2 regions of the Bradyrhizobium sp. R2.2-H genome follow, and region 1 is predicted to be linked to the other one. Evidence: riboswitches for the same ligand, from Rfam matches in the RefSeq annotation. Region 1 holds a riboswitch; the other holds the start of a gene.

Region 1 (15,158 bases):
AATATTCATTGAGCATCTCCTGGAACGGGCGGTTGAAATCGTCGACGTTCTTCAGGGCGTTGTTGACATAGGCTTCGCCCAGCACCGCTTTGCGGACTTCCAGGCCCTTGTCGTGCATCTTCTTGTCCATGGCGTTTCCTTCGTTTCCCTCAGGGATGGCGCGCGGAAGTTACGGGGTTGCACCGGGCCAGTCACGTCCTCGTGTTATGCGGGAAAAGGGGGTTCTCCCGTACAGGAACGGATGCCTCAGTGCTGCCGTTGTGATAGGGTCTGCTCTACCGGGCAACCTGGAGAGTTGATTGAACGGCGTCACCCCCGACCCGTCAGACCCGATCCGCAGCAGTGATGCGCTGTCGCGGCTGAAGCTGGCGCAGGCCCTTGATCGGGCTATTTATGCCATCGCGTGGGAGCGTGCCTGGCCTAACGCGGCGCGCTTTCTGACCGTCGCCGGCCTGTTCCTGGTGGTGTCCTGGGCCGGTCTCTGGCTGGCACTGCCGTTCATGGCCCGGGCCATTGGTCTCGCGCTCTTCGCCGCGATCGCGGTCGCCGCCCTGTTCCCGTTGCTCGGCTTCCGCTGGCCGAGCCGCGCGGAAGCGCTCGCCCGGCTCGACCGTGGCTCCGGCATCCGTCACCGCCCGGCCACCACGCTCACGGACACGCTGACCTCGCAAGATCCGGTCGCGCAGGCGCTGTGGCAGGCGCAGCGTGAGCGGACGCTGGCTTCCCTCAAGCGCATCCGCGCCGGTCTGCCGCACCCGCGGCTCGCGCTTCACGACCCCTGGGCGCTGCGCGCGCTGGTCATGGTGATGCTGGTTGCGACCTTCTTCGCCGCCGGCGACGAGCGTGCGATGCGGCTTGGCGCCGCCTTCGACTGGAACGGGGTGCTGGCGCCGAGCAACGTTCGCGTCGATGCCTGGGTCACGCCGCCGCTGTACACCGGCAGGCCTCCGGTCATTCTGTCGGCCGCCAACAAGGAAGCTGCGGCCCTGCCCGCCAGCGGTCCGCTCGCCGTTCCCGCCGGCTCGACACTGATCGTGCGCTCCTCCGGCGGCAACCTGGATGTCGCCGTCTCGGGCGGCCTCAAGGAGGTCGCCCCGACTGAAGCCAGCCCCAAGGGGACCAACGAAAAGCATTTTGCGATTTCCGGCGACGGCACCGCGCATGTCCGGGCGCCCTCCGGCCAGCCGCAATGGGCCTTTGCGGCCACGCCGGATCGTCCGCCGACGATCGCTCTGGCCAAGGATCCGGAGCGCCAGGCGCGCGGCGCGCTCCAGCTCTCCTATAAGATCGAGGACGATTACGGCGTCACCGGCGCCGAGGCGAAATTCGCGCCGCGGTCCACCGACGCCAAAGATATTGCCGAGGATGGTCCGAAGGCTGCCGCCGGCGCTGGCGACACCAGGACGGCTCCGCGTCCGCTGTTCCAGCCGCCGCACTTCCCGCTCGCGCTGCCGAATGCGCGGACCCGCAACGGCGTCGGACAGTCGGTGAAGGATCTGAGCGAGGATCCATATGCCGGCGCCGAGGTCACGCTCACCCTTACGGCCAAGGACGAGGCCGGCAATGAGGCCATGAGCGAACCGTTCAACATGCGCCTGCCCGAACGGCTCTTCACCAAGCCGCTGGCGCGTGCGTTGATCGAGCAGCGCCGTATCCTCGCGCTCGACGCCAACAAGAACTCCGACGTGTATGCCGCGCTCGACGCGCTGATGATCGCGCCCGAGATGTTCACGCCGGAGCCCGGACAATATCTCGGCCTGCACAGCGTGGCCCGGCAGCTCGAGGCCGCGCGCACCGATGATGCCCTGCGCGAGGTCGTGGCGAGCCTGTGGGCGCTTGCGGTGACGATTGAGGACGGCAAGATCTCCGATGTCGAGAAGGCGCTGCGGGCGGCTCAGGACGCGCTGAAGCAGGCGCTGGAGCGCGGCGCGAGCGACGAAGAGATCAAGAAGCTGACGCAGGACCTGCGTCAGGCGCTGAACGACTTCATGCGCCAGCTCGCCGAGCAGTTCCGCAACAACAATGATCCGCAGCAACTGGCGCGGCCGCTCGATCCGAACACCAAGGTCCTGCGCCAGCAGGACCTGCAGAACATGATCGACCGGATGGAGCGCCTGTCGCGCTCCGGCGACAAGGATGCCGCCAAGCAGTTGCTCGATCAGCTCCAGCAGATGCTGGAGGGCCTGCAGATGGCGCAGCCGGGGCAGTCCGGCGAGAGCGACATGGAGCAGGCGCTCAACGAGCTCGGCGACATGATCCGCAAGCAGCAGCAATTGCGCGACAAGACCTTCAAGCAGGGCCAGGATTCCCGGCGCGACCGCTCGCGCGGCAAGCAGGGTGATCAGTCCATGTCGGAGCTGCAGCAGGACCAGCAGGGACTGCGCGACCGCCTGAAGAAGCTGCAGGACGAGCTTGCCAAGCGCGGCCTCACGCAGAAGGGCGAAAAAGGGCAGAAAGGCCAACAGGGACAGAAGGGTCAGCAGGGGGACCAGGGCCAGCCCGGCCAGAACGGCGATCAGGACGGCGACCAGGGCGATGACGACGGCAGTCTGGACGCCGCCGACGGCGCCATGGGCGATGCGGGATCAAAGCTCGGCGAGGGCAATGCCGACGGCGCCGTGGACTCGCAGGGCAAGGCGCTCGACGCGATGCGCAAGGGCGCGCAGAAGATGGCCGAGGCGATGCAGCAGGGCGATGGTGATGGTCAGGGCGACGGCCCCGGCCAGCGCGCCGGTCGTCAGCAGAGCGGCGGCAACCAGACCGACCCGCTGGGTCGTCCGCTGCATGGGCGCGAATATGGCGACGATTACACGGTCAAGATTCCCGGCGAGATCGACACCCAGCGTGTCCGCCGCATTCTCGAAGAGCTCCGCCGTCGTCTCGGCGATCCCTCGCGCCCGCAGATCGAGCTCGACTATCTCGAGCGGCTGCTGAAGGAGTTTTAACTCCACACTCGGTGTCATCGCCTGCGCAGGCGGGCGATCCAGTACTCCGAGACGGTAGCGATTGAATCGAGAAGCCGCGGCGTACTGGATGCTCCGCTTTCGCGGAGCATGACAGCGGCATGTGTGGCTATTGCTGGCCGCTAACCCTTCTTTGCCGCCAGCGCATCCGCCACGGCCGTGCGGATATCCGCGACCGAGAACGGCTTGGTCACGACATCATGCACCAGCGCATTCAGGTTCGAGGCGCGCTCGCGCTGGTCGGCAAAGCCGGTCATCAGCAAAATGGTCAGATCAGGGAAATCGCGGGCGGCGGAGAGTGCCAGCGCGATGCCGTCCATGACCGGCATCTGGATGTCGGTGAGCAACAGATCGAAAGCGCCGTCCTCGCGGATCAGGATCTCCAGCGCCTCGGCGCCGTCCTGGGCGGTGACGGTCTCGTGGCCGTCCATGGCGATGGCGCGCGCCACCAGCTGGCGCATCGAATCCTCGTCGTCGGCGATCAGGATTTTCGGCATGAGACCAACCTTGGGATCAACCTTCCGTGCCGGACCTCGAGCATGATCCGGACAAATGCGTAGCGTCTTCCCGCAAAGATCATGCTCCAACAATAGCCTGATCGGCTATACGCTGCCGCCGGCAATGTCGCGCCGGTTGAAGAAGCGAACGTCGATATTGCGGCCCTCCGGCGGCGGCGAGGCCAGGCGCGAGCGGAAGAAGGCGCGCTCGCCGGGCCGCAGCACGGTCTGTTCCAGCACCGTATTCCAGGCGTAGATCTCGGCTCCTTGGGCGTCGCGCACGGCAAAGCGCAGCCGCGGGATGTCGTGCGGCTTCTTGCCCTCCCCGACGATCACGCCCTCGATCACCAGCACCTGCTTACCGTCTACGGTCTCGCTGGAGAGCTTGACGTCCTTGAAGGCCAGGCCCCGCAGATTCACCTCGAGCCCGACCATCTTGTAGAATGCCGCGGTCTGGGGCAGCAGCCGCACCACGTCGCCGCGCCAGACCACAAGGGCCAGCACCAGCGCGCCCATCGCGGTGCAGACGGTCGGCAGGCCAAAATAGGATCTCCGCGGTGCCGTGGTGGGGGCCGGGCGGCTCACCCTGGCGCCGCGGCGGCGGAACAGGCCGCGGAACCAGGACTGGTGCTGCGCGCCGGCAGTCTCCTCTTCGACCTGACGGGCTGCCGCTGACCACTCGTCCTCGGTCTCGCGGACCTCTTCATCCGGCCAGTCGCTGGCGATCGATGGGCTGTCGACGACGGGCGCATTCGCGGCGCCGTCGTCCTTGGCATAGGAGTTCCATTGCTCGGCGAGGTCGGACTGGTCGTCGGCTCGGCTGGCAGCGGCCATGGCCGGAACGGACGCCTCCTCGATGGCATCCTCGGCATGGGCGATCCAGGTCTCCTTGCAACGGGAGCAGCGGACCGCCCGTCCGTTGGCCCCAAGGCTCGCGAGCTTGATGGCGTAGGATGTCATACAATGGGGGCAGACGATATGCATGGACGAGCCTTGATGCATGAACGAGGTCTTGGACGAATCTTGACGATCAGCCGGTCGCGGCGAACCGGGCGGCAGGGATGCCGCCAACTATGCTACTGGCCGACCGTTAACGAACCGGAAACCATAACGGCGGCAAAACCCGTTGATCGCGCGTGGCGGAGCGCCGCAGTGCGACCCGCGCCCCCTCTCGAACGGAGCTGAGCTTGGTTCGGTTCGAAAATGTCGGATTGCGTTACGGTCTGGGGCCGGAGATCCTGCGCGATCTCAGCTTCCAGATCCCGGCGCATTCCTTCCAGTTTCTCACCGGACCGTCCGGCGCCGGCAAGACGTCTCTGCTGCGCCTGCTGTTTCTGTCGCATCGGCCGACGCGGGGCCTCGTCACTCTGTTCGGCCACGACATCTCGCAGCTCGGCAAGGACGAGATCGCGGACCTGCGCAAGCGCATCGGTATCGTGCTCCAGGATTTCCGCCTGCTCGACCACATGACGACCTACGAGAATGTCGCGCTGCCGTTCCGCGTCATGGGCCGCAGCGAGTCGAGCTACCGCAAGGAGGTGATCGATCTCCTGCGCTGGGTCGGCCTCGGCGACCGCATGGATGCGCTGCCGCCGATCCTGTCGGGCGGCGAGAAGCAGCGCGCGGCGATCGCGCGCGCCGTGATCTCGCGGCCGCAGCTGCTGCTCGCGGACGAGCCGACGGGCAGCGTCGACCCGACGCTCGGCCGCCGCCTGCTGCGGCTCTTCATCGAGCTCAACAAATCAGGCACCGCCGTCATCATCGCCACTCACGACATCGGCCTGATGGACCAGTACGAAGCACGGCGGCTGGTGCTGCACCAGGGACGGCTGCACGTCTATGAGTAGGACCGACGAGCGCGGCGTGCTGGTCGATCTCGGGCAGGAGCGTCCGCAGCTTCCGGCCAGGGCACGCAACATGTCGCCGATCGTGCCGCGCGCCTCGATCCATGGCAGAGCGCTGGTCGCCGTCGTCGCCATCATGAGCTTCCTCGCCTCGATGGCCACGGGTACGGTGCTGCTGGTGAGTGCCTCCGCCGCCGAATGGCAGTCGGACGTCGCGAGCGAAATCACCATCCAGGTTCGTCCGCAGGCCGGCCGTGATCTCGATCGTGACACCACGGCCGTGACGGAGGCGATGCGCACGCAAGCCGGCATCGTCGAGGTCAGGCCGTTCACCAAGGAGGAGAGTGGCAAGCTGCTCGAGCCCTGGCTCGGAACCGGCCTGTCCATGGACGATCTGCCGGTGCCGCGCATGATCATCGCGCGCGTGCAGCCGGGCACGCCGCTCGATCTCGGCGCCCTGCGGGCGCACGTGACGCAGGTCGCGCCGGGCGCCAGCGTCGACGATCACCGCGCCTGGATCGAGCGCATGCGCTCGATGACCAACGCCATCGTGCTGGCCGGCCTCGGCATTCTCGCGCTCGTCATCATCGCCACCATCATCTCGGTTTCGTTCGCGACCCGCGGCGCCATGGCGGCGAATCGTCCGATCGTCGAGGTCCTGCATTTCGTCGGCGCCGGCGACCGTTACATCGCCAATCACTTCCTGCGCCACTTCCTCAGGCTGGGCCTCGAGGGTGGCGTGATCGGCGGCGGCGCCGCCATGCTGATGTTCGGCTTCTCAGAGTCCATCGCAGGCTGGTTTTCCGGTACTCCCGTCGGCGACCAGTTTGCCGCGCTGCTCGGCACCTTCTCGCTGCGGCCGTCCGGCTACATCGTGCTCGCGGTTCAGGCCGTGCTGATCGGCGGCATCACCGCGGTGGCCTCACGCCAGACGCTGTTCGCGACGCTGAACGATGTTGATTGAGTTGCTTTCTTCCTTCTCCCCTTGTGGGAGAAGATGGCGCGAAGCGCCGGATGAGGGGGTCTGTCCACGCGTACAAATGTCGAAGTGAATGCGCGGAGAGAGATCCCTCACCCGTCTCTCGCAAGGGGAGAGGGTGAAGAAACCGGACTCCACTTCGCCTCAAAACGTCTTAAAATCGCTTCAGGGAAGGGATCACTGATATCGCATGAGCTCGCCGACCGACGATCGATCGCCGAAACTGCCGCGCGGCTGGCTGCGCGCGACAATCGTGTCGACGATCGCGCTTGCCTTCGTTGCCGCGGCCGCAGGCTTCGTTGCATTCCTGTCGCATTTGCGCGGCGCCGAGACGGTGCCCGACCGCAAAGCCGACGGCATCGTCGTGCTGACCGGCGGCTCCTCGCGGGTATCGGACGCGATGGAGCTGCTCGCTGCGGGCTACGGCAGGCGGCTCCTGATCTCCGGCGTGCATCCGACCTCGAGGGCGAGCGACATCTCCCGGACCTTGCCGGAGAACCAGTCCTTCATGACCTGCTGCGTGGACCTCGACCGCACCGCGCTCTCGACCCGCGGCAACGCAGCGGAAGCGCGGCGCTGGGCCGAGGGGCGCCGGTTCAAATCGCTGATCGTGGTCACCTCCAACTATCACATGCCGCGCGCGCTGGTGGAATTCTCGCATGCAATGCCACAGATGACGCTGATCCCGTTCGCGGTGGTCGGCGAAAAATGGCGCGAGGAGCCGTGGTGGACCTCGGGATCGACGCTGCGGCTGCTCCTGTCGGAATATGTCAAGTACATCGCGGCCGAGCTCAGGGTGCGGCTGGAGCATTTCGGGATTGACCTCTGGCCCGAGATATCGGAGCAGCCTGCAGGTCAGCAGCCGAAGCGGCCCGCTACCGCACAGGCCAATTGATCGGACCATCGATGTTCCCAATTTTTCTACGCTCGCTCGTGTTCAACGTGTTGTTCTACGCCGTGCTGGTGTGCCTTGCGATCGTGGCGCTGCCGACCTTCGCATTGCCGCCGCGCGCCATGCTGACGGTGGCGGAATGGTGGGCCAAGGCAACGCTGTTCCTGATGCGCGTGGTCTGCAACATCAAGGTGGAATTCCGCGGTGTCGGGAACATCCCGAAAGGCCCGCTGCTGATCGTGGCAAAGCATCAGTCGTTCTGGGAGACCTTCGTGCTGCCGGGCTTCTTCAACCGGCCGATCTTCATCCTCAAGCGCCAGCTCATGCAGATCCCGGTGTTCGGCCAGTTTCTGGTCAAGACCGGGATGATTGCGATCGACCGCAATGCCGGCGTGAAGGCGCTGCTGGAGATGACGCGGCGGGCGCGCGAGGCCGTGCGCAGCGGAAAGCAACTTGTCATCTTTCCGGAAGGTACGCGGCGCGCGCCGGGCGCGCCGCCCGACTACAAGACCGGCTTTGCACAGATCTATTCGTCGTGCGGCGTGCCGTGCCTGCCGGTCGCGCTCAACTCCGGCCTGTTCTGGCCCCGCCGCACCTTCATGCGCTATCCCGGCACGCTGGTTGTGGAATTTCTCGAACCGTTGCCGCCGGGCCTGCCGAAGGACGAGTTTCTCTCCCGCGTGCAAGCCGCGATCGAGGACGCGACCGGCCGCCTCGTCGAGGCCGGCCGCAGGGAGCAGGAGCAATCGATCGGCTCGGCGCCGAGCTACGCGCCAACGGGCGGCTAGCGATCTTCGTTCGGAGCCGCGGCGTGCAGCGAATGCGCATCACCATGCAGCATCAATACGAGCTGATGCAGCTGCATGTCGCGAAAGCCTTCGGCCTCGATCGCCTTCACCGTCGCGGTCACGTAGTCGCGATTGGCGCCGGACTGGCCGTGGCCCTGAACGACATGGCGGTGCTGCTCGGCGAGCGACAGCCGGCCGGCATATTGCGCGTGGCCACGGTCGACGACGTAAGCGAGTGCAGAGACGCGCTGGCGCGCATCGTTCTCCAGCCACACCGAACGCATCACCTCGCGATAGACCGACGTGACCTGCTCGCGTGCGCGCAAGTACGCGACGACCTCGGCACGGTTCTTCTCGGCGACGCGGAAGGCGATGCCGCGGCAGGCGCCGCCGCGGTCGAGCCCGAGCACCAGGCCAGGCTTTTCCGGCGTGCCGCGATGCACGAAGGAATAGACGCAGAGCGCGCGGTGCTCGCCGACCAGCCGCGCCGGGATGCGTTCCTCGAACTCGAAGCCCGGCCGCCACATCAGCGAGCCGTAGCCGAACACCCAGAGGTCGCCCTTGGCGGTGGTGACGGAAGGGACGGTGATTTCCGACATTTCGGGCACGGCTACCAGAACCATGCCCCGAAGCGAAGCGAATTCTCCGCCTTTCGTCGCAGGCCGTCCCCGCTTACATTTGCCAAAATCCGGGATCAAAGGGTCGCCGCATGTCCAATATGACCGTTGCCGCAGGCCGTCGCTCCCGTTGGGGCCTTTTCATCGCACCCGTTCTCGTCCTGATCCTCGCGGTCGCGTGGAGCGGTTTCTGGTTCTACGCGGCGTCGCAGGCCGAAATCGCCGCAGACGCCTGGCGGGCGCAGGAGGCCAAGTCCGGCCGCATCTATGATTGCGCCAAGCGCTCGATCGCGGGCTTCCCGTTCCGCTTCGAGGTCCAGTGCTCCGGCGCCAGCGTCGCCCTGGTGTCGCAGAACGCGAGCAGGACGCCGTTCACGGCGAAGCTCGACAACATCCTGGTCGTCGCCCAGGTCTACGATCCCAAGCGCGTCATCGCCGAATTCTCCGCGCCTGCGACGCTGACCGACGGCATCACGCAAAACACCTTCGTGGTGAACTGGAGCAAGGGCCGCGCCAGCGTGGCCGGCCTGCCTGCCGTGCCGGATCGCGCCTCCATCGTGTTCGACGATCCCAGCCTCAACCGCGTCGACGGCAGCGTGCAGGTGCCGCTCGCGCGCGCCAAGCAGATCGAGCTGCACGGCCGCCTCGCGGATGGATCACCCTCCGATCACCCCGTGATCGAGACCGTGGTCCATGTCGCGCAGGGGAGCATCCAGGGCGTTCATCCCCTGCTCGCCGAGCCGTTCGAGGCGGACACCCGCGCCAAGATCACCGGTCTCTCCGACCTCACGCCAAAGCCCTGGCCGCAGCGCTTCCGCGAAATCCAGGCTGCCGGCGGCCATATCGAGATCGTGCAGTCGCGGATCCAGCAGGGCGAGATGATCGCGGTCGCGGCCGGCACGCTCGGCCTTTCGGCCAACGGCCGGCTCGACGGCGAATTGCAGATGACGGTGACGGGCCTCGAGCGCGTGATCCCGGCGCTCGGTATCGAGAAGATGCTGGAGGAGGGCGTGCCACAGGCAACGCTCGACCGCGTCGCCCCCGGCGTGAAGTCGCAGGACCTCAACAATCTGTTCGGCGCGCTCGACCGCGCCGTGCCCGGGCTCGGCAAGGTCATCAAGCAGAACGCCAATGCCGGCGTCGCCGCCGGCATCAATTCGATCGGCACCGAGAGCACGCTGGAAGGCAAGAAGGCGCGAAGCTTCCCGCTGAAGTTCGTCGACGGCGCCGTGCTGCTCGGCCCGGTCAAGGTCGGCCAGATCCCGCCGCTGTATTGAAGCCTCTCTCGTCATTCCGGGGCGATGCGCAGCATCGAACCCGGAATCCATTTCACCGCGTGCGCTGTGGCCCGATGGATTCCGGGCTCGCCCTTCGGGCGCCCCGGAATGACGGCCCAAGCTACGGCTGCTTCAGCGCGCCATGCTGGCGGCCGAAATCGGGCGCGGCCGAATCCTGGCCGATCTCGACGATGCCGCGGCGGATGGCGCGGGTGCGGGTGAAGTGATCGAACAGCGCCTCGCCGTCGCCGCGCCGGATCGCGCGGGTGAGCTTGGCGAGATCCTCGGTGAAGGTGCCGAGCATCTCCAGCACGGCTTCCTTGTTGGCGAGGAAGACGTCGCGCCACATCGTCGGGTCGGACGCGGCGATACGGGTGAAATCGCGAAAGCCGCCGGCGGAGAATTTGATCACCTCGGATTCCGTCACCTGCGCCAGCTCGTCCGCGGTGCCGACGATGGTGTAGGCGATCAGATGCGGCAAATGGCTGGTGATCGCGAGCACGAGATCGTGATGATCCGGCGTCATGATCTCGACCTTGGCGCCCATCGCCGCCCAGAACGCGCGCAGATGCTCCGTGGCGGCCATGTCGGTGCCTTCCGGCGGCGTCAGGATGCACCAGCGGTTGATGAAGAGCTCGGCAAATCCCGAATCCGGGCCCGAATGCTCGGTGCCTGCGACCGGATGCGCCGGCACGAAATGAATGCCTTTCGGCAGATGCGGGGCCATGTCCCTGACCACCGCGCCCTTGACCGAGCCGACGTCGGAGATGATCGCGCCCGGCTGCAGATGCGCGGCGATCTCCTGCGCCACCGCTCCGCAGGCGCCGACCGGAATGCAGAGGATGACGAGATCGGCATCCTTCACGGCCTCTGCATTGGTCGCCACGACCTCATCGACGATGCCGAGCTCGGCGACGCGTGCGCGCGTCTTCTCCGAGCGTGCGGTGGTGACGATCTCGCCGGCCAGGCCCTGGAGCTTCGCAGCGCGCGCAATCGAGCCGCCGATCAGGCCGAAGCCGATCAGCGCGACGCGCCGGAAGTGCGGATCAGCATTCATTTGCCGCCTATGAAGTCGTGCAAGGCCTCGATCACGAGACGGTTGGCCTCCTCGGTGCCGATGGTCATGCGCAGCGCATGCGGAAGGCCGTAATTCTTCAGCGCGCGCAGCACGAGGCCCCGCTTGGTCAGGAAGGCGTCGGCCTCGTCAGCGGTCTTGCCCTTGTCGGTCGGGAAGTGGATCAGCACGAAATTGGCGACGCTCGGCGTCACCTTCAGTCCGAGCTTGCCGATCTCCTCGGTGAGCCGGTTGCGCCAGGTCTCGGTGAACTGCTTCGACATCGCCTGGTGCGCGGTGTCCTCGATCGCGGCGACCGCGGCATACATCGCCGGCGTCGACACGTTGAAGGGACCGCGGATGCGGTTGACGGCGTCGATGATGTGCTCGGGGCCGAACATCCAGCCGATGCGCAGCGCAGCCAGGCCGTGGATCTTGGAGAAGGTGTGCGTCACCACCGTGTTCTCGGTGGTGGCGACGAGCTCGATTCCCATCTCGTAATCGTTGCGCGAGACGTAGTCGGAATAGGCGGCGTCGAGCACCAGCAGCACGTGCGAGGGCAGGCCGGCGCGCAGCCGCTTGACCTCGTCGAACGGAATATAGGTGCCGGTCGGGTTGTTCGGATTGGCGAGCCAGACCAGCTTCGTCTTCGGCGTTACCGCCTTGAGGATGGCGTCGACGTTGCAGGTGAGGTTGGTCTCCTCGGCGATCACGTTCCTGGCGCCGACCGCCATGGTCGCGATCGGGTAGACCAGGAAGCCGTGCGTGGTGGAGATCGCCTCGTCGCCATGGCTGAGATAGGTGTGGGCGAGCAGGTTGAGGATCTCGTCCGAACCGGCGCCGCAGATGATGCGGTTGGGATCGAGCCCGAAAGAACGGCCGATCGCCTCGCGCAGCACGCGCGAGGTGCCTTCCGGATAGTCCTCCAGATGATCCGCCACGCGCTTGAACGCCTCGATCGCCTTGGGCGAGGGGCCGAACGGCGTCTCGTTGGCCGAGAGCTTGAACACCTTGCGGCCCGGCTCCGGCACCGGGCTCTTGCCGGGGGTGTAGGGCGCAATATCGAGAATGCCGGGATTCGGCACGGGGCGGGACATCTTCAACTCCGAAATGGCGAGGCGCGCGATTTACGATTTCGCCCCGGTCGGGGGCACCGTATAGCGCGTTGCGTGGCTGCCGACGAGAGCCGTGGAGCGTACCGAGGCCCCCGCCTCGATCAGGGCAGCCCTGATCTTGTCGATGCTGGTCGCGCTGGTGACCGAGACCAGCAGCGCCGCCCCATCGAAGGCGGTATCGGGCACCGCCACGATCTCGGCGAGCGGCGACAGGGCGCGCGCGACCTCGGCGTTCCACCCGGAGACGCGCACGCTGAAGGTCTCGACCTCCGTCACCAGGGCGCTGTCGGGGACGCGCGAGACCGCGAACACCGGCATCGCCGCCGGATGATCGGCACGTTCGACGAAGGGCATCCGCGCGATGATCTTCGGCGCGCCAGCTTCCTCCAGCGAGAGCCACCACGGCGTGCGGCTGGAGGTCGCCGAGACCAGCGCGAGGTCGCCCTTGGATTTCGCCACCGCCTCGACCGCGGCCTGCGCGCTGAAATGGGCGACGTAAGGCACCGTGAAGCCGAAATGGAAGCGCGCGGAATCGCGCATCGCCGGCTCGCTCACCGAGATGTCGGCATGCACGGAGAACGGCGCCTGCACATAGGTGAACGTCGAGATGATGACGCGCCAGATGCTCTCGACCGTGTCGAGCGGCAGGATGCCGCGATGGCGCTGCACGATCTCGCGCATCATGGAGGCCTCGCGCGCAGGCCGAAATGCCGAGCCGACCTCCTGGGTCTGCTTCACCTGGATCAGGCGGTCGATGATGTCGCCGCGCTGCATCAGCAGGCGATGCATGCTCTCGTCGATCGCGTCGATCTCCTTGCGCAATTCCTGGAGCGATGGTGGCGCGGGCGGACGTTGGGACATGTCTGGTCGTCGATCGTTGCGATGGGGGATGTCCTGATTAGGCAGTCGGGGCGGCGAAAGCAAAGAGAAATGAGGTCCTTTTCGGTCGATGCGAGACAGACGAATTCAGTCGATCCGGGCCGCGACTTGACGAAAACCGCCCAAGACGGTAACTTTTGCCCGTTCCGTGGTCATTTGAGCCGGCCGGCTTGCAGCCACGTTAAAAAACTCGCTAAACAGGCCGGGGACGCTTCCGATCCCGGCCGAACCTATCGTTCAGGCCGGGTTTTTCATGGCCTGATTCCAGCGGCGGTCTGACGGCAGTCGCAAACGAGGTCGATGATGGTTGGCGTCAAGTCAGTACCCAGTCCTGCGATCAGCGCCGACGAACGGTCGCACGAGGTGGATCACCCGAGCTCGCAGGTCGCTCATTTCGGCACCGAGCAGCCGCTGCGGCTCGATTGCGGCGTCGATCTCACCCCGTTCCAGATCGCCTACCAGACCTATGGCGAGCTCAACGCCGATCGCTCCAACGCCGTTCTGATCTGCCATGCGCTGACCGGCGACCAGCACGTCGCCAATGTGCATCCCGTCACCGGCAAGCCCGGCTGGTGGGAGACGCTGGTCGGCCCCGGCCGGCCCATCGATCCCAAGCACTACTTCATCATCTGCTCCAACGTGATCGGCGGCTGCATGGGCTCGACCGGGCCGGCGTCGATCAATCCCGCCACCGGCAAGGTCTGGGGCCTGGATTTCCCCGTCATCACCATCCCCGACATGGTGCGCGCGCAGGCGATGCTGATCGACCGGCTCGGCATCGACACGCTGTTCGCCGTCGTTGGCGGCTCGATGGGCGGCATGCAGGTGCTGCAATGGACCTCGGCCTATCCTGCCCGCGTGTTCTCCGCGCTGGCGATTGCCTGCGCGACGCGGCACTCGGCGCAGAACATCGCCTTCCACGAACTCGGGCGCCAGGCCGTGATGGCCGACCCCGATTGGCATGGCGGCGGCTATGCCGATCACGGCATCCATCCGCATCGCGGGCTCGCGGTGGCGCGGATGGCCGCGCACATCACCTATCTCTCGGACGCGGCACTGCATCGCAAGTTCGGCCGGCGCATGCAGGACCGCGAGCTGCCGACCTTCTCGTTCGACGCGGATTTCCAGGTCGAAAGCTATCTGCGTTACCAGGGCTCGTCCTTCGTCGAGCGCTTCGACGCCAACTCCTATCTCTATCTGACGCGCGCGATGGACTATTTCGATATCGCGGCCGACCATGGCGGCGTGCTGGCGAAGGCGTTTGCGGGAATCCAGACCCGCTTCTGCGTGGTCTCCTTCACCAGCGACTGGCTGTTCCCGACCTCGGAATCGCGCGCGCTGGTGCACGCGCTGAACGCGTCGAGCGCGCGGGTGTCGTTCGCGGAGATTGAAACCGATCGCGGCCACGACGCCTTCCTGCTCGACGTCCCCGAATTCTTCGACATCTCCCGCGCCTTCCTGCAATCGGCAGGCAAGGCCCGCGGCTTGAAGGGTAGCTGACATGTCCGTGCAGGAAGTATTGCCGCTGGACGGCGTTGCGGCCAGGCCGTCCGGTGATTACCGCGCCGATCATCGGCTGGTGGCCGAGATGGTCAAGCCGGGCTCCAAGGTGCTCGACGTCGGCTGCGGCGAGGGCGATCTGCTTCAGCTCCTGGAGACCCGCGGCGTCGACGGCCGCGGCATCGAGCTGTCGCGCGAGGGCGTCAACCGCTGCGTTGCCAAGGGGCTTGCGGTGGTGCAGGGCGACGCCGACACCGACCTCGTCAACTATCCCGACGACGCCTTCGACTACGTGATCCTGTCGCAGACGCTGCAGGCGACGCGGCAGCCGCGCGTGGTGCTGGAGAATCTGCTGCGCATCGGCCGCCGGGCCATCGTCTCGTTCCCGAATTTCGGCTTCTGGAAGATGCGGCTGCAGCTCCTGATCGGCGGCCACATGCCGCGCACGGAGAACCTGCCGGCAACCTGGTACGACACCGCCAACATCCATTTCTGCACCATCAAGGATTTCGTCGAGCTCTGCGACGAGATCAACGTCAAGATGGAGCGCTCGGTCGCGCTCGATCTCTACGGCCGCCCGGTGCCGCTGAACCTGCCCTGGTGGGTATGGAACATGTTCGGCGAACAGGCGGTGTTCTTGCTGAGCAGGGGCGGGGGGAAATAATCTCTCTCCGTCATTCCGGGCCTGCGCCTTCGGCGCATCCCGGAATGACGGCTAGTGTGGAGCTAAAGACCGCGGATCGCGCACCGGCC
Region 2 (15,158 bases), on a different contig from region 1:
GCGATGCCGTATCCAGGATCGCCGGCGACAAGGACTATCAGGCCCAGTTCATGCAGGCCTTCGGCCGCGGCGTCAACGAACAGGACATGTTGCGCGCCATTGCAGCCTATGAACGGACTCTCGCCTCCTTCGATTCGCCCTTCGATCATTTCATCGCCGGAGATGCGAATGCGATCAGCGATTCGGCCAAACGTGGTTGGGAATTGTTCAACAACAAGGCGCGTTGCAATCTTTGCCATGCGCTGACGGATAGAGAGCGCGATCCGACTGTCTTCACCGATCACGATTTTCACAACATCGGCATCGGCATCCTTCGGCATCGCGTCGGTGCGCTGGCGGAGCAGGCCGAGCGCGAGCTGGCGCAGGGACGTGCGCCGGATGTCGACAACGCGGCGATCGCGAACGAAATGTCGGTTCTGGGGCGTTTCCTGATCACCAAGCGGCCGGGCGACATTGCGTCCTTCAAGACGCCCGGCCTGCGAAATATCCTGGTGACCGCGCCCTACTTTCACGACGGATCGATGGAAACGCTGTGGGACGTCATGGATCACTACAACAAGGGCGACGGCGTTGCTGACGCGTGGCTCGATGAGGACATCCAGCCGCTGGCGCTGACAGAGCCCGAGATCGACGACGTGGTGGCGTTGATGGCGGCACTGACCAGTCCGCAATACAAGGACGCCGGCGACAAGGAGTATGCGCGACAGCTCGCACTATCCAAGGTGAACCGTCCGCAGCGCGATACGGCACGCGCCTTTGGTCCGAAGCCACCACGGCCGAAGCCGCCGCTTTGAGCCATGGTTCACGCGCAGCGCTTGCTGACACTTACACCCGAAAATGCTTGCTCAGCTTCAATCCCTGCGCCTGGTAGTTGGAACCGATGCGCTGGCCGTACATCGCGTCGGGGCGGGCGAGCATCTTTTCATAGACGAGGCGGCCGACGATCTGGCCGTGCTCGAGGATGAACGGCACTTCGCGCGAGCGCACCTCAAGCACGGCGCGCGATCCTAGCCCGCCGGCGCCGGCATAGCCGAAGCCGGGATCGAAGAATCCGGCATAGTGCACGCGGAACTCGCCCACCAAAGGATCGAACGGCACCATCTCCGCGGCGTAGTCGGGCGGCACCTGCACAGCTTCCTTGGAGGCGAGGATGTAGAACTCGCCGGGATCGAGGATGAGGCTGCCGTCGGGGCGGGCCGAGATCGGCTCCCAGAAGTCTTCGACCGCATAGCCGGAGCGGCGATCGACGTCGACGACACCGGTGTGGCGCTTGGCGCGATAGCCGACGAAGCCGCTCGCCTTCTCGCCGGAGAGGTCGACGGAGACGGCGACGCCGCCGGAAAGGTCGGCATCGTCGATGTCGACGAGACGCTCGCTGGCGTGCAGCGCATCGAGCTCGTCGGCATTGAGGATGGCATCGCCGGTGCGGAAGCGCACCTGCGACAGGCGCGAGCCTTCGCGCACCAGCACCGGAAAGGTCTTCGGGCTGATCTCGGCATAAAGCGGGCCATGATAGCCGGCGCCGATCATGTCGAAGCGGCGGGTGCCGTCGGCGATCACGCGCGTGAATACGTCGAGCCGGCCGGTCGAGCTCTTGGGGTTGGCTGCCGCGACGATTTCCGGCGGCAGCGCCAGGCTTTCCAGCAGCGGCACGATGTAGACGCAGTTGGTCTCCAGCACGGCGCCGTCGGCGAGGTTGAACTCGTGCAGCTTCAATTCATCGATGCGTTCGGCGACCGTGGCGCCGGGACCGGGCAGGAAGCTCGCGCGGACGCGATAGGCGATATCGCCGAGGCGCAGATCGAGGCTCGCCGGCTGGATCTGGCTTTCGACGAAGTCGTATTCGGGCAGGATGAGCCCCGCTTCCGCCATCGCCGCGATCATGCGGTCGGGCAGGATACCATTGGCGTCGGCGGCGACCGTGAACGTCAACCGGGGGTCCTCATCAGGGCTCGCTTGCATCCCAACATGCGGGAAATATCAGCCTTTTACGGCTAGCCGATGGACGTCTTGACGGAAAGGGCATTGCGGAATATGAGCATCACTTATCCCGTGGTGATTTGAGCCGGCCGGCTTGCAGCCACGTTAAATAAATCGCTAAACAGGCCGGGGACCTCTGTGATCCCGGCCAGTGGAGATATCCAGGCCGGTTTTTTTTGTGACCGTTTGCGTGTCGAATGGTCATGTCGGAGGGTCCTATGTCGAAGTCGCCTACCAACTACCGTCCCGAAACCCGCCTGGTCCATTCCGGGACCCTGCGCTCGCAATTTGGCGAGACGTCGGAGGCGCTGTTCCTCACCCAAGGCTACGTCTACAACAGCGCCGAGGAGTGCGAGGCGCGGTTCAAGGGCGAGGACCCCGGCTTCATCTATTCGCGCTACTCTAACCCCACCATCGCGATGTTCGAGCGCCGGATGATCGAGCTCGAAGGCGCCGAAGCGGCCCGCTCGGCCGCGACCGGCATGGCCGCGGTGACGACTGCGATCCTCGCACCGCTCAAAGCCGGCGACCACGTCGTGGCTTCGCGCGCCCTGTTCGGCTCGTGCCTCTACGTCATCCAGGACCTGTTGCCGCGCTACGGCATCGAGACCACGCTGGTCGACGGGCTCGATCTCGACCAATGGCAGCGCGCGCTGAAGCCCAACACGAAAACGTTCTTCCTGGAGAGCCCGACCAACCCGACCCTCGACGTGCTCGACATCCCCGGAATCGCCGAGATCGCGCACAAGGGCGGCGCGCGGCTCGTAGTCGACAACGTGTTCGCGACGCCGATCTGGCAGAGCCCGCTCGCGCTAGGGGCCGATGTCGTGGTCTATTCCGCGACCAAGCATATCGACGGCCAGGGCCGCTGCCTCGGCGGCATCATCCTGTCGTCGGAGGCCTTCATCGCCGAGCACATCCACAATTTCATGCGCCAGACCGGCCCCTCGATCTCGCCGTTCAATGCCTGGGTCCTGCTCAAGGGCCTGGAGACGCTGGGCGTGCGCGTGCGCGCGCAGACCGAGACGGCCGCACGCATCGCCGAGGTGCTGGCGAGCCATCCGAAGATCTCGCGGCTGGTCTATCCCGGCCGCGCCGATCATCCGCAGGCAGCTTTGGTGAAGAAGCAGATGCGCGGCGGCTCGACCCTGGTCGGCTTCGAGGTCAAGGGCGGCAAGCAGGCCGCGTTCCGCGTGCTCAACGCATTGAAGCTGGCGAAGATCTCGAACAATCTCGGCGACGCCAAGAGCCTCGTCACGCATCCGGCGACGACGACGCATCAGCGCCTGAAGCCGGAGGACCGCGCCGCGCTCGGGATCAGCGAGGGGTTCATTCGCCTCTCCGCGGGGCTCGAACATGCCGACGATCTGATCGAGGATCTGACGGCGGCGCTGGAGAAGGCGTGAATGGCGACTGGCGAATAGTGATTGGCGAATAGGTCGATCTATTCGCTACTCGCCATTCCCTATTCGCCCTCTCACATCGGCCGGTACGTCCGCACGTCCGCGGGCACGTTCACCCCGAGCTTGATCTGGCCGACGGAACGGATGATGTCGTCACCCAGCAGCTGAGCGAAGCAGGCATAGCCCCAATCGTTCATGTGCAGGCCATCGGCGATCACGAAGCCCTCGACCGGAATGGCCTGCTTTTCATGCCAGTCGCGCATCACCTCGAAGCGCGGGAAGATTCCGACGTGGCGGAGCTCGGCGACCTTGCTGAGCAGCTTCACCATCTTGCCTGCGCTCTCGGCGCGCTGGTTGACGGCCGGCGAATATTGCGGATCGACCAGCACGATGTCGGCGCCGCCCGCGGCCTGGATGCGGCTGATGCCGTCCTCCACCATCTTGGCGGTTTCGCCGGGATCGAGATTGCGCAGCACGGCGTTGGTGCCGACCTGCCAGATCACGAGATCCGGATGCCTGTCGATCACCTGCGTCTGGAGGCGCTTCATCATCTCGGGGGCGTCCTCGCCGCCGACGCCGGCATTGATGACGCTGATGTCGGCGGTCGGATATTGCCGGCGCAGCTGCGCGGCGAGACGATTGGGGTAATTGAACTCCGGCGAGCTCGCGCCGAACCCTTGAGTCGACGACGAGCCGAACGCGACGATGACGACGGGCTGGCCGGCGACGAGCTTGCCAGCAACGTGCGGCAGCGAGCCCATCGCCTTCGAACCGTCCTTCGGCGGCTGGCATGGCACACGGTTGAAGATGTCGCTGGCGGATTTGGCGGCCTGCTTCACCTTGTCGATGGCGCGCGCCGTGATGCCGCGCTGCTCGGGCGACGTCGCAGCGACGGTGGTCTGGGAGGGCGAAGCGGAAGCGGGATCAGCCGACTGCGCGGGGGCGGCTGTCGCCTGGGCGGCTGGCGTCTGGGCATAGGATTTCGAGGCGGGCGTCAGCAACAACAGCGCCGCGGCTGCGGGCGCGGCCAGCCATGTCGTCAGGCAAAAAGGGCGGAGAGAACTCATTAACGCTAGACCTCAATTTTGCTGCTGGGCCGGCTCGAGACGGGCTGCGTCGAACACGAACTGTGCCAACGCCCGGCCAAGGCAATCATGGACCTGCTTCGCCAGCTCGGGCCCGCGGGACGGGCTGAACAGGTCGAACTGACCCTGATCATTCCACTGCCGCATGATCGCGAAACGATCGAACAGCGGAATACCGTGCTCCTGCGCCACCACCCGCATATTATCGAGAAAAGGCTGCGCCGAGATCATGGTTTCAGTGCGTGGACTATACTGCAGATTCATCAAGACGACGTCAGCCCCTGCATTTTGCAACGCAGCAACCCCTTCGGTGACGGCACTGCGAAACTCGTCGGGATCACTGGCGCGAATAGCGTCCACGGTCCCGGTCTGCCAGATGACCAACGTAGGCGTTTTTGCTTCCATCAGCTTAACGAAAGTGGAGGCGGTCTCCTCTGCCGTTTTCTTGCTCTGTATTTCTACGGAGACATGCACCACCTCCGGCGGCGGCAGCTTCTCCTTGAGGATCGCCTCCATGCGCGCCGGGTACGAGCTGTTCTCCGAAGATGGAATGGTCGTCGAGCGGCTGCCGATGACCAGGATCTCCAGCGGCTTACCGGCCTTGACGGCAGCGGCGACCTTCGGCAGTGGGCTTTCGCTGGTCAGCAGATAGGCCGGCAATTCGCAGGAAGGGGGCGCGGGGGGAGCCGTGGGCGCAGCATCGCCCGCGCGCGCCACAGGGGCGGCGACGCATAGCAGGATCAGGCTCAGGAGGACCTTCGCCTTCATCAGCCCCCTCCCGCCAGATCGGCGTTGCCGACGGCGTTTTTGGTCTTCGCACCGCTCTTGTCAGCCACGCGCTTGTACCACGAAATGACCCAGGCCACCCCCCACATGATCAGGACTCCGGAGAGACTAATCAAGGCATGCATGGCTGCACCGCCGGAGACTTCGGCCAGGATGAAGTGGCCGGCGAAGGCAAGGAAGACGCCGAGACAGAAGATCTCGAGGGAATGCTGGCCGCACAGGATCAGCGGCCGCAGCCAAGGCGACTTCAGCCCCGGCCAGTCCCGCGGCAGGAAGCGCACCGTGAGCGCGGCCAGCGCCAGAAAATGCGTGAAGCGCAGCACGTCGAGATCGGTCTTGTTGATCGGATACATCCATTGCTCGATCAGCTTCGGCATGAACTGGGAAAGCTGCGGCACATACCAGGTCAGCGTCACGTAGAACGACGCGACGAGATAAGCGATCGCCAGCCACATCGTGATGCGTGACGACAGAATACGCGACATGCGTCGCGCACCTCCGAGCGCGCACCATGCACCGAACACGAACAGCAATTGCCAGGCAAAGGGATTGAAGGCCCAGAAGCCGTTCGGATAGGCCGACAGATAGAGATCGTACTCCCAGGTGACCGCGTAGAGCAGGACCGAAAGGCCGAGGGTGACGTCGGGTCGCCATTTCATCGACCACAGGATCAGGGGCAGCGCCAGCATCAGCACGATGTAGAGCGGCAGCACGTCCATGTTGACGGGTCGGAAGCGCAGGAGCAGCGCCTGTACGATGGTGACGTCCGGCTGCTTGAGGAAGTCCATGATGCCCATCTCTTCGGTGTAGAGCGGGTTCTCGAACCTGGTCGCCACATAGGAGATTTCGGCAAGGAAGATCGTGAACAGGAAGACGTGGGCGACGTAGATCTGCCAGACCCGGCGCAGGATGCGCGCGGTGGCGATGAGGACGCCGCTCTCCAGCATCGCCCGGCCGTAGACGAAGGCGGCGGTGTAGCCGGAGATGAAGATGAAGATCTCGGTGGCGTCGCTGAAGCCGTAATTGCGGATCGTGAACCAGGTCAACAGACTCGGCGGCAGGTGGTCGATGAAGATCAGCCACAGCGCGAGCCCGCGGAACAGATCGAGCCGGAGCTCGCGCTCGCCGATGGCGGGCAGCGTGATGGCCGGCGCGGCCGCGCGCGGCTTGGTCCCTGCGGGTCTGGCCTCGCCGGTCCCCGCGATCGTCGATCCCGTCACTTGGTCGGCAATGGTCATCGGGGACCTAAGAACCCTTCCGTAAAACGCCACGTTGAAAGAATGTAAGGGTCTCGCCGTCGTCTCGCAAAGCGGCCCGGATCGTACAAGGGAATCTCCCTCTTGGGGGGTGTCCTTCCCTTCGAATTCTGGCGGGACGATGTCGCCAAAGCCGTCTGTGGCGTTTGGTTCCCGGGACGGATTTGGCTATTATAGCAACCATGTACCGCGCCGTGACCCGCCAGATCGAAGTGACCGTTGAGCCGAATTTTGTTCCGGAGCAGTCGTCGGCCGACCGCTCGCGCTATTTCTGGTCCTACACCATCGTCATCACCAATTCGGGCGAGGAGACCGTGCAGCTCAAGACGCGGCACTGGATCATTACCGATGCCTCTGGCCGCCAGCAGGAGGTGAAGGGCGAGGGGGTGGTCGGCGAGCAGCCGATCCTGGCCCCCGGCGAGCGCTTCGAATACACCTCCGGCGTACCGCTCTCGACCGCCTCGGGCTTCATGACCGGCCGCTACCAGATGGTCAGCGAAACCGGCGAGCGCTTCGAGATCGACGTGCCGACGTTCTCGCTCGACAGTCCCGACAACAAGCGGGTGTTGAATTAGGAGGGCAAGTTCGCGGCAACACTCACAACTGTCATGCCCCGGCTCGACCGGGGCATCCAGTACGCCGCGGCCTCTCGCTTCGATTAGCATCGTCTCGGAGTACTGGATCGCCCGATCAAGTCGGGCGATGACACCGCGCGTGGGGCACTGCTCCACTCGTCAATTGCGAGTTCAGCGACGGAGACGCAACGCGTCTTCCACGCCCGCCTCGTGGGGCGAGAACTGGTACACCGACGAGCAGAACTCGCAGGTGACGACAACCTTGTCGTCCTTGACCATCGCGGCGCGGTCGTCGGGCGAGAAGCTCTTCAGCATCGAGGCGACCGCATTGCGCGAGCAGGAGCACTGCGCCTTGAGGACCTGCGGATTGAACACGCGCACGCCGCGCTCGTGGAAGAGACGGTAGAGCAGCCGCTCGCCCGAGAGTTCGGGATCGATCAGCTCGACGTCTTCGACGGTCTCGATCAGCGAACGCGCCTCGACCCAGGCGTCGTCTTCGGCGACACTGTGCACTTCGACACCTTCAGGCGCATCGCCGGGATGCAGATCGGCCTGCCGGGCGCGCTCCGGCGCCTTCGGCAGAAACTGCATCAGCATGCCCCCGGCCCGCCAGCGATGCTTGCCGCCGTCGCTCGAGCGCCACTCCTCGCCGACCGCAAGGCGCACCCGCGTCGGGATCTGCTCGGAGCGGAGAAAATATTCGTGCGCGGCGTCTTCCAGGCTGCCGCCGTCGAGCGCAACCAGGCCCTGGTAGCGGCTCATGTCGGGGCCCTGGTCGATGGTCATGGCGAGATGGCCGCGGCCGAGCAGCGCGCCGGCGTCCTTGGCCTCGCCGAGGCGTTCGGCGTCAAAGCGCGCATAGGCGCGCAGGCGATCCGGCGCCATGTAGTCGACGACCAGGAACGACACCGGACCGTCGGTCTGGGCCTGAAGAATGAAGCGACCTTCGAATTTCAGTGCGGTGCCGAGCAACGTCGTCAGCACGATGGCTTCACCGAGCAGCTTGCCGACGGGTGCGGGATAATCGTGCTTGGTCAGGATATCGTCGAGCGCCGGGCCGAGCCGCACCAACCGCCCGCGCACATCGAGCGCGTCGACCTCGTAAGGCAGCACGGCGTCGTCGATCGGAACCGGTGATGGCGCGCGAACCGGGCCTTCTGGCCCGGTTTTCATGTCAGGGGATTGGGAAACCATGGCGCTTTATCTGGGGTCGGAGGCTGAGAATGGAAGGGGGCGCGGGGTGGCGTGTTCCGGGGTGCGGATTGAACCGTATCAAGCCAACCTCGAACTCGATGTCGTCCCGGACAAGCGTAAGCGCAGATCCGGGACCCATCAACCACAGGACTACGTTGCAGCCAGCGATGACAACTCCGAGTCTTCGCCAAACGACTTCCTGTGGTTATGGATCCCGGATCGGCGCGCGCTTTTGGCGCGCTTGTCCGGGACGACAGTTGCTTGTGAGGCTGCAGCCGGGCTTCCAGCGCGCCTACTTCACCGCGTCGAAGCACCAGGCCAAAATGCCCTTCTGCGCATGCAGACGGTTCTCGGCTTCGTCGAAAACGACCGATTGCGGCCCGTCGATCACGTCATCCGTGACCTCCTCGCCGCGATGGGCCGGCAGGCAGTGCATGAACAGTGCATCGGGCTTGGCCAGCGACATCAGCTTGGCATTGACCTGGTAGGGCTTGAGCACGTTGTGGCGATGCTCGCCCTCCTTGTCGCCCATCGACACCCAGGTGTCGGTGACGACGCAGTCGGCGCCGCGCACGGCGGCTTCCGGATCGGTGCCGAGCACGATCGGCGCGCTTGACGTCTTGATCCAGTCGCGCATTGCCTTCTTCGGCGCGAGCTCCGGAGGCGTTGCGACGTTGAGCTGGAATTTGAAGCGCTCGGCGGCATGGGCCCAGGACGCCAGCACGTTATTGTCGTCGCCGGTCCAGGCCACCGTCTTGCCCTCGATCGGGCCGCGATGCTCCTCATAGGTCATGAGGTCGGCCATCACCTGGCAGGGATGCGACCGCCGCGTCAGGCCGTTGATCACGGGCACGGTCGCATAGGCCGCAAGCTCCAGCAGCGCCTCGTGATTGAGGATGCGGATCATGATGGCATCGACATAGCGCGACAGCACCCGCGCGGTGTCGGCGATGGTCTCGCCGCGACCGAGCTGCATCTCGGCGCCGGTGAGCATGATGGGCTCGCCGCCGAGCTGGCGCATGGCGACATCGAACGACACCCGCGTCCGCGTCGAGGGCCGCTCGAAGATCATCGCCAGCGTCTTGCCTTCGAGCGGCCTGACCGGCTGGTGCGCCTTCTGCTTCGCCTTCATGGCGGACGAGGCGGCGAGCATGCTCTTGAGCTCCGACAGCGGCAGCTCGTTGATGTCCAAAAAGTGCTTTGGAGCTTTGTTGGGCGTCTTGCTCATCAGCTTGCCGCCCGCTTGGTCTGGCTGGACGAGATCGCCGTGCAGGCGCGTTCGAGCCGCCCGACGCTGTCTTCGATCTCGGCCTCGGTCACGATCAAGGGCGGCAGGAAGCGCACGACATTGTCGCCGGCTCCGACGGTGAGCAATTTTTCGGCGCGCAGCGCCGCGACGAGGTCGCCCGAGGGCACCACGGCCTTGATGCCGATCAGGAGCCCCTCGCCGCGCACCTCGCTGACGACATCGTGATGGCGATCGATCACGGAGGCGAGCTTCTGTTTCAGCAGCAGCGACATTTTCTGCACGTGATCGAAGAAGCCGGGCTTGAGCATGACGTCGAGCACGGCGTTCGCAGCCGAGATGGCGAGCGGATTGCCGCCGAAGGTCGAACCGTGCGAGCCCGGCCCCATGCCGCGCGCAGCGTCCGCGGTGGCAAGCACTGCGCCGATCGGGAAACCGCCACCGAGCGCCTTCGCCAGCGACATCACGTCGGGCACGACGCCGGTGCGCTTGTAGGCAAAGAGTTCGCCGGTGCGGCCCATGCCGGTCTGTACCTCGTCGAAGGCGAGCAATAGGCCGCGCTCATTGCAGAGCTCGCGCAGCGCCTTCAGGAAGGCGGGAGGCGCAGAACGAACGCCGCCCTCGCCCTGGATCGGCTCGATGAGAATGCCGGCGGTGTGCGGGCCGATCGCCTTCTTCACGGCTTCCAGGTCGCCATGCGGCACCTGATCGAAGCCGTCCATCGGCGGGCCGAAGCCCTCGAGATATTTTGCAGAACCGGTTGCGGCCAGCGTCGCCAGCGTGCGGCCATGGAAGGCGCCCTCGAAGGTGATGATGCGATAGCGTTCGGGATGGCCCTTGGAGAAGTGATGGTGGCGCACCAGCTTGATCACGCCTTCCAGCGCCTCGGCGCCGGAATTGCAGAAGAACACGAAGTCGGCAAAACTTTCATTGCACAGACGCGCCGCGAGCTTCTCGCCGTCCGGGCTCTGGAACAGGTTCGACATGTGCCAGAGCTTCGTCGCCTGCTCCTGCAACGCCTTGACCAGCGTGGGATGCGCATGGCCGAGCGCATTCACCGCCACGCCGGAAGTGAAATCGAGATAGCGATCCCCATTGGTCGCGATCAACCAGCAGCCTTCTCCGCGCTCGAAACCGAGGTCGGCCCTGGCGAAAACGGGGAGCAAATGCGGCGCGGCGCTGTTGGTCATGACGTCACTTGAATGTTGCGGACGGTGTGACGCGTGCATTGCGCAACGCACCATTGACCGGCCCGGAAAACGAAACGTGCCGCCTTTTAAGGGCGGCACGTGGCACTATCTTATGCTTGGCAAGACGGGTGTCAATGCCGCCCGGAAAGCCCCGCGAAACGCTGAATCCGTAGTCTTGCGGTGCCGATTTTGCGGGTTTTTCACCACGGAACATGTGGACGCGAGTCGGCGGACTCTTGCGCGGGAGTCACGCCATATTGTAGCGTTTGGACTGTCAGATACGACATCTCGTGCAGCAGTTCTGATCCCTTAAGTCCTCATGTACCGGCGTAAACGTTCGGGCGTCTTGAGCGCGCCCGGCGAGCCTTAAGGGATTCTGGCGGCACGGGTTTTTGAAGGCTTAGGCAATCGCTGCGAAGGCCCCAGGATGGCAGGCGCGCAGCGAGGGAAAGGGTGCAATGACGGTTTTGACCTGGTCCGATGATCGCGTCGAGCAGCTGAAGAAGCTTTGGGAGGCCGGACTTTCGGCCAGCCAGATCGCGGCTGAGCTCGGCAATGTGACCCGCAATGCCGTGATCGGCAAAGTGCACCGGCTCGGCTTGTCCGGCCGCGCCAAGAGCCCTTCGTCGGCAGCGCCCCGGCCGCGCAAGGCGCGCCCCGCACAGCACATGATGCGGGTGACCCGCCCCGTTGCCCGCGGCAACACCGCGCTGGCGCAGGCCTTCGAGGTCGAGGTCGAGGCCGAACCCGTCACCTACGACAATGTGGTGCCGATGAGCCAGCGGCTGTCACTGCTGGAATTGAACGAGGCGACCTGCCACTGGCCGGTCGGCGATCCCTCGAGCCCGGATTTCTTCTTCTGCGGCGGCAAGGCGCTCTCCGGCCTGCCCTACTGCGCCCAGCATTCGCGCGTGGCGTATCAACCCGCAGCGGACCGCCGTCGCGCACCGGCGAAGCCGGGCACGCGGTGAGTTTGCGGATTTAGTTGGCTGACTGCAGCCGTCGCACGACGGTGCCTCAACACATCCGATGTCGTCCCGGACAAGCGCGCCACGGGCGCGCGCAGATCCGGGATCCATAGCCACCGCAGGATCTGGTTACGGCGACTCGGAGCTACTTTTTCGCAGGATAAGCACTGTCTGTGGTTATGGATCCCGGATCTGCGCTTACGCTTGTCCGGGACGACACCGATGTTGTAGCCGCGGCTCGCTAAACCGGCCTACGTCTGCTCCGCCTTCGCGAAACGATCGTCCAGCGCATAGCCGGCGCCGCGGACGGTACGGATCGGATCCTGCTCGCGGCCGAGATTGAGCAGCTTGCGCAGGCGGCCGATGTGGACGTCGACAGTGCGCTCATCGATGTAGATGTCACGGCCCCAGACGCTGTCGAGCAGCTGCTCGCGCGAGAACACGCGGCCGGGATGCTCCAGGAAGAACTCCAGCAGACGATATTCGGTCGGGCCGAGATCGATCGGCCGGCCCGAACGCGCCACGCGGCGCTTGTCGCGGTCGAGCTCGATGTCGCCATAGGCGAGCACGGTGGCGAGCCGCTCGGGGCTGGCGCGCCTGAGCAGGCCCTTCACGCGGGCCAGCAGCTCCGGCACCGAGAACGGCTTGACGATGTAGTCGTCGGCACCGGTCGCAAGTCCCCGCACCCGCTCGCTTTCCTCGCCGCGCGCGGTCAGCATGATGATCGGCAGTTGCTTGGTTTCGGGACGGGTGCGCAGCCGCCGGCACAGCTCGATGCCCGACAGGCCCGGCAGCATCCAGTCGAGCACGATCAGATCGGGAATGTGCTCCTTGAGGCGGGTGTCGGCGTCATCGCCGCGCATCACCGTCTCAACGTCATAGCCGTCGCCTTCGAGGTTGTAGCGAAGAAGCTCGGTGAGAGCTTCCTCGTCCTCAACCACCATAATGCGTGCGCCCATGTTGTCGTCGCTCCTTGGGTACTCGGCACCGCTTAGGTATTCGGCACCGTCGTGGCGAAGGTCGTCATGTCGCCCTTCGGCCGCTTGTCGGTGATCGCCTGACCCTCGATCATGTAGAACACGGTCTCGGCGATGTTGGTGGCGTGGTCGCCGATCCGCTCGATGTTCTTGGCACAGAACATCAAATGGATGCAGAACGAGATGTTGCGCGGATCCTCCATCATGTAGGTGAGAAGTTCGCGGAACAGCGAGGTGCAGATGGCGTCGACTTCCTCGTCGCCCTTCCACACCGCCATCGCTGCCGGCAGATCGTGCGCGGCATAGGCGTCCAGCACCGACTTGACCTGCTGCTGCACGAGGTCGGTCATGTGTTCCAGGCCGCGGAACAGTTTCAGCGGATGAAAATCCGTCTCCAGCGCCGCGACGCGCTTGCCCATGTTCTTGGCGAGATCGCCGATGCGCTCGAGATCGGTCGCGACGCGCATGGCTCCGACGATCTCGCGCAGATCAACGGCCATCGGCTGGCGCCGGGCGATGGTGAGCACGGCGCGCTCCTCGATGCGCTTCTGCAGCATGTCGAGTTCGGCGTCGGTGGCGACGACGCGCTGACCGAGCGTGACGTCGCGGCGGATCAGCGCGTCGACGGAATCGACGATCATGCGCTCGGCGATGCCGCCCATCTCGGCGACCAGGCGCGTGAGTTCCTGGAGGTCGGTATCGAAAGCCTTTGCGGTATGTTCAGAACCCATGTTCCGTCTCCTCAGCCGAACCGGCCGGTGATGTAATCCTGCGTGCGCCGGTCGCTCGGCGACGTGAAGATCTTGCTGGTGTCGTCGAACTCGATCAACTCGCCGAGATACATGAAGGCGGTCTTGTCGGAGACGCGCGCCGCCTGCTGCATGTTGTGCGTGACGATCGCGATCGTGTAGTTCTCGGACAATTCCTGGATCAGCTCCTCGACCTTGGCGGTCGAGATCGGGTCGAGCGCCGAGCACGGCTCGTCGAACAGGATCACCTCGGGCCGCACCGCGACGGTGCGGGCAATGCAGAGGCGCTGCTGCTGGCCGCCGGAGAGCGACAGGCCGGAGGCGTTGAGCTTGTCCTTGACCTCGTTCCACAGCGCGCCGCCGCGCAACGCCTTCTCCACGCGATCGTCCATCTCGGACTTCGAGATCTTTTCGTAGAGGCGGATGCCGAAGGCGATGTTCTCGTAGATCGTCATCGGGAACGGGGTCGGCTTCTGGAACACCATGCCGACCCGGGCGCGCAGCAGATTGAGGTCGAGCTTGGGGTCGAGCATGTTGGTATGGTCGAGCAACAGCTGGCCGGTGGCGCGCTGGCCCGGGTAGAGGTCGTACATCCGGTTGAAGATGCGCAGCAGGGTCGACTTGCCGCAGCCGGACGGGCCGATGAAGGCCGTGACGCGATTGGTGCCCAGTGCCAGATTGATGTTCTTCAGCGCATGGTGCTCACCGTAGTAGAAATTGAGGTTGCGCGCGGTGACCTTGGCAGGCGCCTCGGGCAGCGGCTGCGAGCCGGGATGAACGGTCGGCGCGCTTACGGAAATAGACATTTCACTCATTTTGCGGTCCTCTCGGCACCAAGGATGCGGGCGCCAATGTTCAGGGCAAGCACAGTCAGGGTGATCAGCAGCGCGCCGCTCCAGGCGAGTTGCTTCCAGTAGGCGTAGGGGCTCTGCACGAAGTTGTTGATGGTCACCGGCAGGTTGGCCATCGTCTTGTCCAGGCCGAGGCTGAAGAACTGGTTGGACAGCGCGGTGAACAGCAGCGGCGCGGTCTCGCCGGCGACGCGGGCGGTGGCGAGCAGCACGCCGGTGATGAGGCCCGAGCGCGCCGCACGGTAGGCGATGCGCTTGATCACCAGCGAACGCGGCAGGCCGAGTGCGCTGGCGGCTTCACGCAGCGGGTTCGGCACCAGCAGCAGCATGTCCTCCGTGGTGCGCACCACGACCGGGATCACGATCACGGCGAGCGCCAGCGCGCCGGCGATGGCCGAGAAGCCTCGCATCGGCACCACGACCGCACCGTAGATGAACAGGCCGATGATGATCGAGGGCGCCGAGAGCAGGATGTCGTTGATGAACCGGATCACCGAGGTCAGCCTGTCGTTGCGGCCGTATTCGGCAAGATAGGTGCCGGCGAACATGCCGAGCGGCGCGCCGATGCCGACGCCGATCACGGTCATGATCACCGAGCCGACGATGGCGTTGCGCAGGCCGCCCTCGGTCGATCCGGGCGGCGGCGTGTCTGCGGTGAAGACCTGAAGGTTGAGCCCGGCCAGACCGTTGTACAGCAGCGTGATCAGGATCAGCGCGAGCCAGGTGACGCCGAAGGCGGCGGCTGCGATGCAGAGGCCGCGGATGACGATGTCCCAGCGGCGGCGGCGCGAATAGATCGGGTTCATGGCTTCACTTTCCGGCCTTGGTTTCCAAGCGCATCAGCATCAGCCGCGCGGCCGCGAGCACGAAGAACGTCAGCACGAACAGGAGCAGGCCG

The links. A riboswitch is a leader RNA that binds a small molecule or an ion and turns the genes downstream of it on or off. The one in region 1 is predicted to bind S-adenosylmethionine.
Region 2: another riboswitch for S-adenosylmethionine. It lies ahead of EDE08_RS37115 (O-succinylhomoserine sulfhydrylase); the one in region 1 lies ahead of metX (homoserine O-acetyltransferase MetX).

The regions. Positions count from the first base shown of each region.
Region 1 is NZ_SMBR01000004.1:552,956-568,113, reverse strand. It holds gene EDE08_RS13670 (carboxymuconolactone decarboxylase family protein) at 1-130, opposite strand, end outside; gene EDE08_RS13665 (TIGR02302 family protein) at 300-2,945, shown strand; gene EDE08_RS13660 (response regulator) at 3,086-3,460, opposite strand; gene EDE08_RS13655 (MJ0042-type zinc finger domain-containing protein) at 3,566-4,444, opposite strand; gene ftsE (cell division ATP-binding protein FtsE) at 4,648-5,307, shown strand; gene EDE08_RS13645 (cell division protein FtsX) at 5,300-6,268, shown strand; gene EDE08_RS13640 (YdcF family protein) at 6,474-7,178, shown strand; gene EDE08_RS13635 (lysophospholipid acyltransferase family protein) at 7,190-7,963, shown strand; gene EDE08_RS13630 (gamma-glutamylcyclotransferase) at 7,960-8,562, opposite strand; gene EDE08_RS13625 (DUF2125 domain-containing protein) at 8,673-9,857, shown strand; gene EDE08_RS13620 (prephenate/arogenate dehydrogenase family protein) at 9,979-10,914, opposite strand; gene hisC (histidinol-phosphate transaminase) at 10,911-12,008, opposite strand; gene EDE08_RS13610 (chorismate mutase) at 12,039-12,887, opposite strand; SAM riboswitch at 13,044-13,123, shown strand; gene metX (homoserine O-acetyltransferase MetX) at 13,209-14,405, shown strand; gene metW (methionine biosynthesis protein MetW) at 14,407-15,069, shown strand; gene EDE08_RS13595 (alpha/beta fold hydrolase) at 15,121-15,158, opposite strand, start outside.
Region 2 is NZ_SMBR01000026.1:8,416-23,573, forward strand. It holds gene EDE08_RS37105 (cytochrome-c peroxidase) at 1-794, shown strand, start outside; gene EDE08_RS37110 (2'-deoxycytidine 5'-triphosphate deaminase) at 826-1,962, opposite strand; SAM riboswitch at 2,043-2,122, shown strand; gene EDE08_RS37115 (O-succinylhomoserine sulfhydrylase) at 2,199-3,386, shown strand; gene EDE08_RS37120 (SGNH/GDSL hydrolase family protein) at 3,458-4,450, opposite strand; gene EDE08_RS37125 (SGNH/GDSL hydrolase family protein) at 4,463-5,236, opposite strand; gene EDE08_RS37130 (OpgC domain-containing protein) at 5,236-6,492, opposite strand; gene apaG (Co2+/Mg2+ efflux facilitator ApaG/CorD) at 6,693-7,085, shown strand; gene EDE08_RS37145 (Hsp33 family molecular chaperone) at 7,257-8,279, opposite strand; gene argF (ornithine carbamoyltransferase) at 8,572-9,507, opposite strand; gene EDE08_RS37155 (aspartate aminotransferase family protein) at 9,507-10,715, opposite strand; gene EDE08_RS37160 (GcrA family cell cycle regulator) at 11,174-11,686, shown strand; gene phoB (phosphate regulon transcriptional regulator PhoB) at 11,935-12,642, opposite strand; gene phoU (phosphate signaling complex protein PhoU) at 12,675-13,391, opposite strand; gene pstB (phosphate ABC transporter ATP-binding protein PstB) at 13,403-14,224, opposite strand; gene pstA (phosphate ABC transporter permease PstA) at 14,221-15,066, opposite strand; gene pstC (phosphate ABC transporter permease subunit PstC) at 15,071-15,158, opposite strand, start outside.